Regions from separate parts of the Sessilibacter sp. MAH1 genome, predicted to be linked through region 3. Evidence: predicted binding sites of a transcription regulator. Region 3 holds the regulator's gene; each other region holds the start of a gene.
What was found. Region 3 encodes FNR, which switches genes on or off when oxygen is low (the NO sensors DNR and NnrR bind a similar motif). Its sites were predicted from a motif close to TTGATNNNNATCAA; they were not measured.

Region 1 (2,210 bases), on a different contig from region 3:
TATTGCCGGACCCGGCGACCCATTAGCAAATCCAGAACGCACTTTTAAAACATTCCGCATGCTTACCCAAGAGACGCCAGACATTAAATTGTGTGTTTCTACCAATGGTTTAGCGTTGCCCGAGAGTGTTGAAGAGCTAGCAAAAACCAACATAGACCACGTTACTATCACTATTAATACCGTCGATCCAGAAATTGGTGCCAAAATTTATCCATGGATTTATTGGAATAATCGCCGTATTCACGGAATTAAAGGTGCAAAAATTCTGATCGAGCAACAGCAAAAAGGTCTTGAAATGCTTGCCGCTCGGGGCATTTTAGTGAAAGTAAATTCGGTGATGATTCCGGGTGTTAATGATCAGCATTTAAAAGAAGTGAGCCGTATCGTTAAATCGAAAGGTGCATTTTTACATAACGTAATGCCATTAATTGCCGAAGCCGAGCACGGTACTTTTTATGGTGTGATGGGTCAACGCGGACCAACCCCCGAAGAATTACAAGATTTGCAAGATCAATGTTCGGGTGATATGAACATGATGCGTCACTGCCGTCAATGTCGTGCCGACGCTGTGGGTCTTTTAGGCGAAGATCGCGGTGAAGAATTCACGTTAGATAAAATCGCTAAAATGGATATCGACTACGGTAAAGCCATGAAAGTACGTGCGGCTGTTCATCAAGGTATTGAAGAAGAACTCGCAGAGAAACAAGCGAAAAAAGCCCGTTTAGCCGCAGCCGCAACGCCGGTCATAAGCAGTAAAAAATATCGACCCGTGCTTATGGCAGTTGCAACCAGTGGCCAAGGTGTAATTAATCAACATTTTGGTCACGCTACCGAATTTTTAATTTATGAAGCATCTCAAGACGGTGTTCGCTTTATTAGCCACCGCAAGGTCGATCAATATTGTATTGGTGGCGACAGTTGTGGCGAAAAAGAAAGTGCATTGGCCGGAAGTATTCGGGCATTGCAAGGTTGTGAGGCCGTACTCTGCTCTAAAATTGGTTTTGAACCCTGGGGTCTTTTGGAAGAAGCCGGAATTCAACCCAATGGCGAACACGCCATGGAGCCAATTGACGACGCGGTAATGGCTGTTTATCAAGAGATGATTGAATCTGGCGCTTTGGAAGAAGTTGAAGAGGAAAGTCTCGCCACTGCCTGATTGATATAAGCACTCTCGATTATCGAGAGTGCTTTTTTATATAGGAAACTCTGATTAACCTAGAGTTTCTCGCGACACAAGGAAGTGTCGCCAATTTCAAGAACGGTAAGTGATTGAAATTGTGAACAAATTGAAAATTGCATTTTCAATTTCTGTCCTCTGATTAAATCGAGAACGAGTTATTCAGAAGTCCTATAAGATACGTTAATAAACCTTGGTACCGGTATTTTTTGATAGTTATCATTTTCTACTATTACTATCAAGGTTAAATGCTGAATAAAATCGGAGATGCTGAAATGTCATTATCCATTGTTGATTCCTGTGTAAGTTGTCATGCCTGTTCTGCGGTTTGCCCAAACGATGCGATTTATCTTTCTGCTGACGTTAAACATTTTGTTATTGATCCCAAAAAATGCACCGAGTGTGAGGGCGATTACGCTGATCCGCAGTGTTCTAGTATTTGCCCAATTGAAGAAACCATATTGGATGCGCAGGGTAATGCCATCAATCCAATGGGTTCACTAACCGGTATTCCTCCTGAAAAAATGGAAGAAGCTCTGCGAGAAATTCAGGCAAGATAAAAATTATAGGAACCTCTGATTAACTCATCCATGATTTAATCAGAGGACAGAAATTGACAATGCGATTTCCAATTTGTTCACAATTTCAATCGCTTACCGTTCTTGAAATTGGCGACACATCCTAGTGTCGCGAGAAACTCAGGTTAATCAGAGTTTCCTATATTCTTAAGACTGGCATTTTGTTGTTACAGTGGATTGAAAATTTGTTGTTACAGTGGATTGAAAAATTGAGCAGACCTAAGGTTATTTTCTACGGCAAGCCGACTTGTATTAATAATCGTAAGCAGAGAAAAATTTTGCAAGAGGCGGGTATAGAATTTCAAGAAGAAAATTTATTAACCTATCCTTGGCGCAAAGAAACGCTCATTTCGTATTTTGTTAATGCGCCAAAGTCACAATGGTACAATAAGACTGCACCTGCAATAAAACAGGGAGATATGACTCCTGATTCCATGACGGAAGATCAGTTACTT
Region 2 (2,210 bases), on a different contig from region 3:
GTCTGAGCTTGAAACTTAGATGATTAAATAGAGAAACCGATTAGGAGAGATTATGAAAACACTAAAGTTGGTCCGTATTAGTGTATTGAGCCTTGGCTTAACCAGTTTGCTGAGCGGATGCATTTTTGTAGCAGGCAATACAGCATCTGATTGGAGTGCATCACACAATATTACTGCCGAAAAAATCAGTCTGTTGGATTTAGGCCAAAGTAGAGATTCAGTTGTTGAAAAATTGGGAAGTCCAGAAAAATCCGAAGCATTCACAATCAATAACTCGGAAATCTACGTGCTTTATTATTCTACGACTGATTCCGATGATAAAGATGGTGAAAAGATAACTACGCCGCTGGTCTTTAAATCTGGAAAATTACTGGGTTGGGGTCAAGAAGTTTTGGACGATTACCGACAGTAATAAATCTAAAATAGATTTACAAAGAAGACATTGACCAGTTGCTACTGGTCAATGTTGTATTAGTTTTAGTTATGCTGAGCGGGCTGCTCGGTGTTCTGGATCTAAACAAATCTGCTCATGAGCGTGATTTGAAGGTGGTTTTTGACCTTCAATAAAATAACGCAAAATACTTTGTACATCGGCTTCGTTAGTAGTAATGAGTTCGGTGTTTCGTAAAGCTAGCTTATTTCTTACACCGTCTCCCGCCGATCCGGCAATAGCATAATCAACCTGATGCAATGGGTGGCGATTGCCATCGTCGCTAACATGCCATTCGTGCAAAGTGCCTGATGAGTTTAAGGCAATACTCCACAAGAATTTCGATTGAGCGTTATCTCTAGAGATTGTGTAAATATCCCAGTGTTTGGCTCGGCCTGCATGAGAAGACAAGGTTAACTCGTCATCTGTGGCGACCGCAACAAGCAATTGAGAAGGATTTTTTGTACAAGCATGAAGTACGGACATGACTACGACCTCCGATGTTTAACTCTTGCTAGCTTAATTTATAAGCATCTGGTCGAATTGATCTATCACAATTGACAATTAGAAAGATTAAGCCTAGAAAGATTAAGCCGCTCTGGTAAATTTGTACCTGTCTTTTGGTGCGTATTTACGCATTGTCATCGCGAGGTTTGTAACCTTAGCTTCGCTATTTCATGAAGTGTGTTGGTTCTAAATTTAAGTTTGGTTTTGATTAGCAGAACAATTAATGTCGAATTTTAAAGTAGGTGGCTGCGTTTTAAGCGGAAATATTCACTTACTAGACGAACATGTAAAAACTCAGGCAATGTGTCTATAACAAACACTCCGGCTGAACGCAATTTCTTAATGACTAAGCTGCGTTCATGCAAATACTTATGCGTGGCCGCAAATGCAATCGAAGAATCAAAATTTACGACAGGTTCTTGGAGTTGATGCTCAAGCGAGGCTTCTTTGAGACTTGCAACCAAGACAATATGTTTTTTCGACAGTAATCGAGTTGCCTTTATAAGATCGTCATGATCCTCTTCACGAATGTTACTAACCAATACAACTAACGATCGACGTTTGTGGCGCACGGTAAAGTCTTCTGCTAGCTTCAAAAAATCAGTATTTTCGAGTGTACTTTGAATGTCGTACAGGTTATTGAGTAGAGTATTAACGCCATTTACGCCCTTAACCGGACTTAAATAGCGATTGTCTCCCGCAAAACTGAAAAATCCGGCGGAATCACCTTGGCGTATGGCAATATAAGCGGTAAGTAAAATGGCGTTCAGAGCGTAGTCAAAATGACTCAATTCATCGTCTTTGTGGCGTAGGCGTCTTCCGCAGTCGAGTAAAAAGAAAATTTCTTGATTTTTTTCGTCCTGATATTCACGTGAAATAGGCCTTCTAGCTTTCGAAGTTGCTTTCCAATCAATTTGCCTGAGAGAATCGCCCTCAACAAATTCGCGCAATTGCTTAAACTCCATGCCTTCGCCGCGACGCTGAGACAAATGAATACCTAATTGTTGTATTTGTCGTTCTACACCCATATTTGATAGCTGGGCGATAGGAGAGAAATTCGGATAAATTTTTACATCAGTATCGTTACCAAGTGACGTTTTGTAATCCCATAAACCATTGCGAGACTTTATTCGGAAAACAGGCGCTGCAATGGTGGTATTGCCACGGTCCACAGGTTTAATATGATAATTAATAAGATTGAACGTGCCTTTTTTTAACAAAAACTGTAGCGGAAAACCTTCAAATTTTATTTTTGTGTTGGGCGCGAACGCGG
Region 3 (2,210 bases):
AAATCCAAATCTAAAAAGCTCCACGATGTGGGGCTTTTTTATGCCTGAACATATCCGCCAAGACTAGCGCGGTGAGATAGGGTGAGAACCCGAGCGGGACTAGTGCAAAGCTAAGCAACAAACTGAACGGGCCGCAATTACTGAAATGAGGATGAAGCTGTAAGGCATTTACCAAAGACTTTCGGCACTGTTCGCAATGACCGTTGATTGATAGTTTGTTTCCCATCAAATATCTAATTTTTAAGATTGATTTAACTCAATGCCCTAATTGCTGTATACGAATAGATTGTTAAGTACAGGCTTAATTGATGGTGTTAAGTGTTTTAGTCGGTTGATTAAATCGAATGGGTAATTTTTTGTGAGTTGTTTGGCGGAATTTTGTTAATTTGATCGCTGTTTGTAATGTAGTTGATTTTAATTAAGTTTGTGAATAGTTACTTACGGCAAAGTTATCTAAGATTACAACTGATTCTACATTCTTGTTTTTCTATATTTATAATTGAAAATTTGTAAGGCTGTTCAGATTTTTATATTAAATAAAAAAAGTTTTTTGATATGTTTTGCGAACATTGTTGGCCAAGGAATTCGGTATTTTTAGAAGGTTCAATGATTCTTTAAAAGTAATTCCAAGTTATTTTAACGTGGAATTGTTCTACCTAATAAATCGGTACGAATAAGAATTTATTGAAGGTGCTTTTTGATGAGAAAATGCTTCGGGATTAGAAAGTGTTGCGCAACTAAGAGGATTTTTTCTACCGACCGAGATCGGTAGAAGGTAATCTAATGTGGCAATACGTGTAGACAAACCGCTTTAAATACTCACCACAATTAAAAGCGAAGTATAAATTTGTGTTATTCAGCACTCGCCACTTTTTGGTCGTAGGAGCAATGTGTGCCAGCTAGCTCACTTAATCCTACAAGGTCAATAATGGTGATGTCACGCTGGGCAACTTCAATAAGGCTTTCTTTTTGGAACCTGCGAATAAGTCGGCTTACGGTTTCAATAGTAAGGCCAAGGTAGTTGGCGATATCTGTACGCGACATAGAAAGACGGAAGTGCGTTGCAGAATATCCGCGTTGTGAGTAACGACTAGAAATGTTGATTAACAGCGCTGCTAGGCGATCTTCTGCGGAGCGCTTGCCCATCATCAATAGGAATTCGTTATTGCTTTGAATCTCGGCGGAGAATAGGTTGTACAGTTGCTGCTGAAGCGCAGGAACTTTTTGTGACAAATTGTCGAGTTGTGCTTGCGGCAAAAAGCAAACGCTGCTGGTTTCTAGCGCTTCTGCAAAGCTGTTGTGAGTTTTACCGTGATAGGCATCAAAGCCTAAAATTTCACCAGGGAATGAAAACTCGGTGATTTGGCTATCGCCATTGGTTGCAATTACCACCGATTTGAAGCTGCCTGAGCTAATGGCGAACAACCCTTCGAAATGATCACCGGTATGATAAAGGGTCTCACCCGCATGGAGTACACGCTTTTGTTGCACCACACCTTCTAGTTGGCCAATATCATCGTTGGACAGGGTGTGAGGCAGACAAAACTTACTTACAGCGCAGTTACTGCATCGTACATATGAGGTAACAGTCATAGGTAACTTTCCTACCGGGCTTATCTTGTTGAAATTCTACAGGACTTTTGATCTGAGTGCATAGTTTAAGGTTGCTATATCAGCAATATACGTTATTGAGGGAGATAGGTCGATAGCTTCGAGGCGTGAGAATTTACAAATACGCCTTCTTTGCGCAAAACTTAGCTTCCTTGGTAATAATCAATAAATTTTTTATTCGATCAACAGCTCAAAAATTCAATTTGTTTATTTTTACTGCAATAACAATAGACTATATAGCAGGGAACATCGGTATGAAATGCGGGCTTATTAGCCCGCACGTCTGAAGTAGGAAGCCAATTGATTGGCAAACCATTGACCGCTTGGTGTTAATCTTAGTTTTTGCTGATTACTGATTACCATTTGTTGCCCAAACTCTTGTTCTAAATTAGATAATTCTTTTGCAAAATAATGGTCGAAACTGGTTTTCCAGCGGCTTTCAAACTCTTCTTTATTTACTTCTAAATTACACAGTAAGCGTTGAGTGATTTCTTTTCTTATTTGATCATCGACCGACAGTTCTGTACCGCGATAAACCGAGTGTCCGTAGCTTCTCACTTGGCGGGTATAGTCACGTAAACCCAATTGGTTTTGCCAAA
Region 4 (2,210 bases), on a different contig from region 3:
GCAGTCCAAGAAATGCTGTTTGATAACGCTTTAATATCTGGGAATACACGAGTTGCCACCAATAAAAGCGCAACCAATAAATAAGGAACCCAAGCAATGACTGCATGCATTTTGGGATTGTAGCCGGTGTCTTCTTCTTTAATGGTTAGGGTACCAAACCACTCTTTTGGCCAAAGATTGGTCGCTTCAAAATCCCATGTATTTTTAGGAATTAAGAATCCATGTTTTGCCGCGGTAACCACAATCGCCATACTTACCATGCCGCCAATCAACGATGGGAATTCTGGTCCAAGTAATAAACCGGTGATCATATATGGAAGTGTAAAGGCTATTCCGGCAAACAACGCGAAAGGGATTATTTCTACAACATGCTTCCAACTTTTATCTTTGCCAAAAAAGCGCGTCAACATAAACACCATAAAAATCGGCATAAAGGTACCGATAATGGCATGAACTATGGCAACTTCGCTGGTGATTACCTGAAGAAACTGCGCCCAACTTGACCCTTGCGATTCAAGCGTAGCACCAATAGCAGCGCTGTCTAATCCATTGGTTACACCAATAACAATCGGTGTACCTACCGCGCCAAACGAAACCGGAGTACTTTGAATCATCATACCCATAAGCACGGCCGCTAATGCCGGAAAACCAATGGCCACCATTAAGGGTGCGGCAATGGCTGCGGGTGTACCAAAGCCAGAAGCACCTTCTATAAAGGTGCCAAAACACCAAGCAATAATAATGGCTTGTACTCGGCGATCGGGTGAAACGTGGGTGAAGCCATGGCGAATAACGCTAATAGCACCGGTACGTTGCAAGGTATTAAGTAAGAAAATAGCCCCAAAAATAATCCAAAGAACAGAAACAGTGACTATCACACCTTGTAATACCGAAGCCATTACCCGGGTTAAAGTCATCTGCCAAATAAATAATGCAATTGCTATGGTTGCCGCCAATGCCACCGGCATCGCTTTTTTGGCAGGCCACTGTAATCCTAAAAGTAATACGCCGCACAATGCGATGGGTGATAAGGCAACCAGCCCATAAATCCAGTCTGACATGGGTACATCTCCGTTTTTTTAATTTATTGTTTTATTGTGGTTATCTGGTTATGGTTTCCGTTACCGAAAGCTTTCACGTATATCAACGTAGAAGGCAAGGTTTAACGAGAAGCAGGACAGTACCAATCTGATCCCTGCTGATATATGATCAAATGGAAACAACATTTTTTCTTTTTTTTATATAATGACAAATCATAAGCACGGTGCCAAAGCCGATGACATATTGCTTTTTGCTTATGTTGTAGAGGCAGGATCATTTTCTCGGGTTGCTGAGCAGCTAGAACTGAGTAATTCAGTGGTTAGTAAGCGAATAGCCCGCCTAGAGCAGGCGCTTAATGCGCAACTGCTGTATCGCAGCACCCGCAAATTGAGTCTTACCGACGCGGGCATTGTGCTTTATCAAAAATCTCGGCTGGCTAAACTTGCCATTCAAGAAGCCGAAGATGCCGTAACCGGCTACGGTAACGAGATTCGCGGTAACATTAAAATCACCATGCCGGTGGTTTCTGCGCGTTTTGTCCTCAATAACGCCATTGCCAAGTTTTGCGCCATCTATCCAGAGATATCGGTAGAAATTACACCAGATAACCGCTGTTTTGATCTTATAAAAGAAGGCTTTGATCTCGCCATTCGTACGGCACACCTCGAAGACTCTAGCCTTATCGCGCGCAGACTTATCGATTCGCAATGGATTATTTGTGCAAGCCCGACCTACATAACGCGCAACGGCAAACCGGAGCAACCCGAAGATTTATCTGACCATAACTGTATGATTTATAAATACGAAGGTGCCGGACTCGATCACTGGGCGTTAAAGCGTGATAACGAAGATATTCAAGTGCATGTGCGCGGTAGCTTAAACGCCAACGACTTAGAAGCGCTAAGACAGGCTGCCTTAACGGGGCTTGGCATTGCGTATTTGCCACGTGTACTGGTGCACGAAGATTTACTGGCGGGAAGATTAGTCTCGATAATGGCCGAACACGTTGGTAAACGTTTGGGTATTTACGCGGTTTACCCAAGAACTCGCCTGCCAGACCTTAGAATTAAACTGCTGGTAGAGCACTTACGGCAAGCTTATTTAGACAAGAAAGAATATTTTTATTAAGAAAGATTTGGAAAATTAGCAAGGATACTGCTCAACGGAAC

Region 1: ACYQ28_RS09660 (4Fe-4S dicluster domain-containing protein) is a predicted target of FNR. The motif match lies at 1,387-1,400, and genes of this name have one in related genera.
Region 2: ACYQ28_RS03155 (NifB/NifX family molybdenum-iron cluster-binding protein) is a predicted target of FNR. The motif match lies at 974-987, and genes of this name have one in related genera.
Region 4: ACYQ28_RS15330 (L-lactate permease) is a predicted target of FNR. The motif match lies at 1,134-1,147, and genes of this name have one in related genera.

What each region holds. Positions count from the first base shown of each region.
Region 1 covers NZ_BAAGIC010000008.1:40,145-42,354, reverse strand. Annotated here, with positions in the region: gene nifB (nitrogenase cofactor biosynthesis protein NifB) at 1-1,156, shown strand, start outside; gene ACYQ28_RS09660 (4Fe-4S dicluster domain-containing protein) at 1,453-1,737, shown strand; gene ACYQ28_RS09655 (ArsC/Spx/MgsR family protein) at 1,965-2,210, shown strand, end outside.
Region 2 covers NZ_BAAGIC010000002.1:276,817-279,026, forward strand. Annotated here, with positions in the region: gene ACYQ28_RS03150 (DUF3192 domain-containing protein) at 53-412, shown strand; gene ACYQ28_RS03155 (NifB/NifX family molybdenum-iron cluster-binding protein) at 482-916, opposite strand; gene ACYQ28_RS03160 (DUF58 domain-containing protein) at 1,171-2,210, opposite strand, start outside.
Region 3 covers NZ_BAAGIC010000004.1:236,987-239,196, reverse strand. Annotated here, with positions in the region: gene fnr (fumarate/nitrate reduction transcriptional regulator Fnr) at 853-1,593, opposite strand; gene ACYQ28_RS05995 (radical SAM protein) at 1,882-2,210, opposite strand, start outside.
Region 4 covers NZ_BAAGIC010000016.1:93,827-96,036, reverse strand. Annotated here, with positions in the region: gene ACYQ28_RS15330 (L-lactate permease) at 1-1,061, opposite strand, end outside; gene ACYQ28_RS15325 (LysR family transcriptional regulator) at 1,246-2,169, shown strand.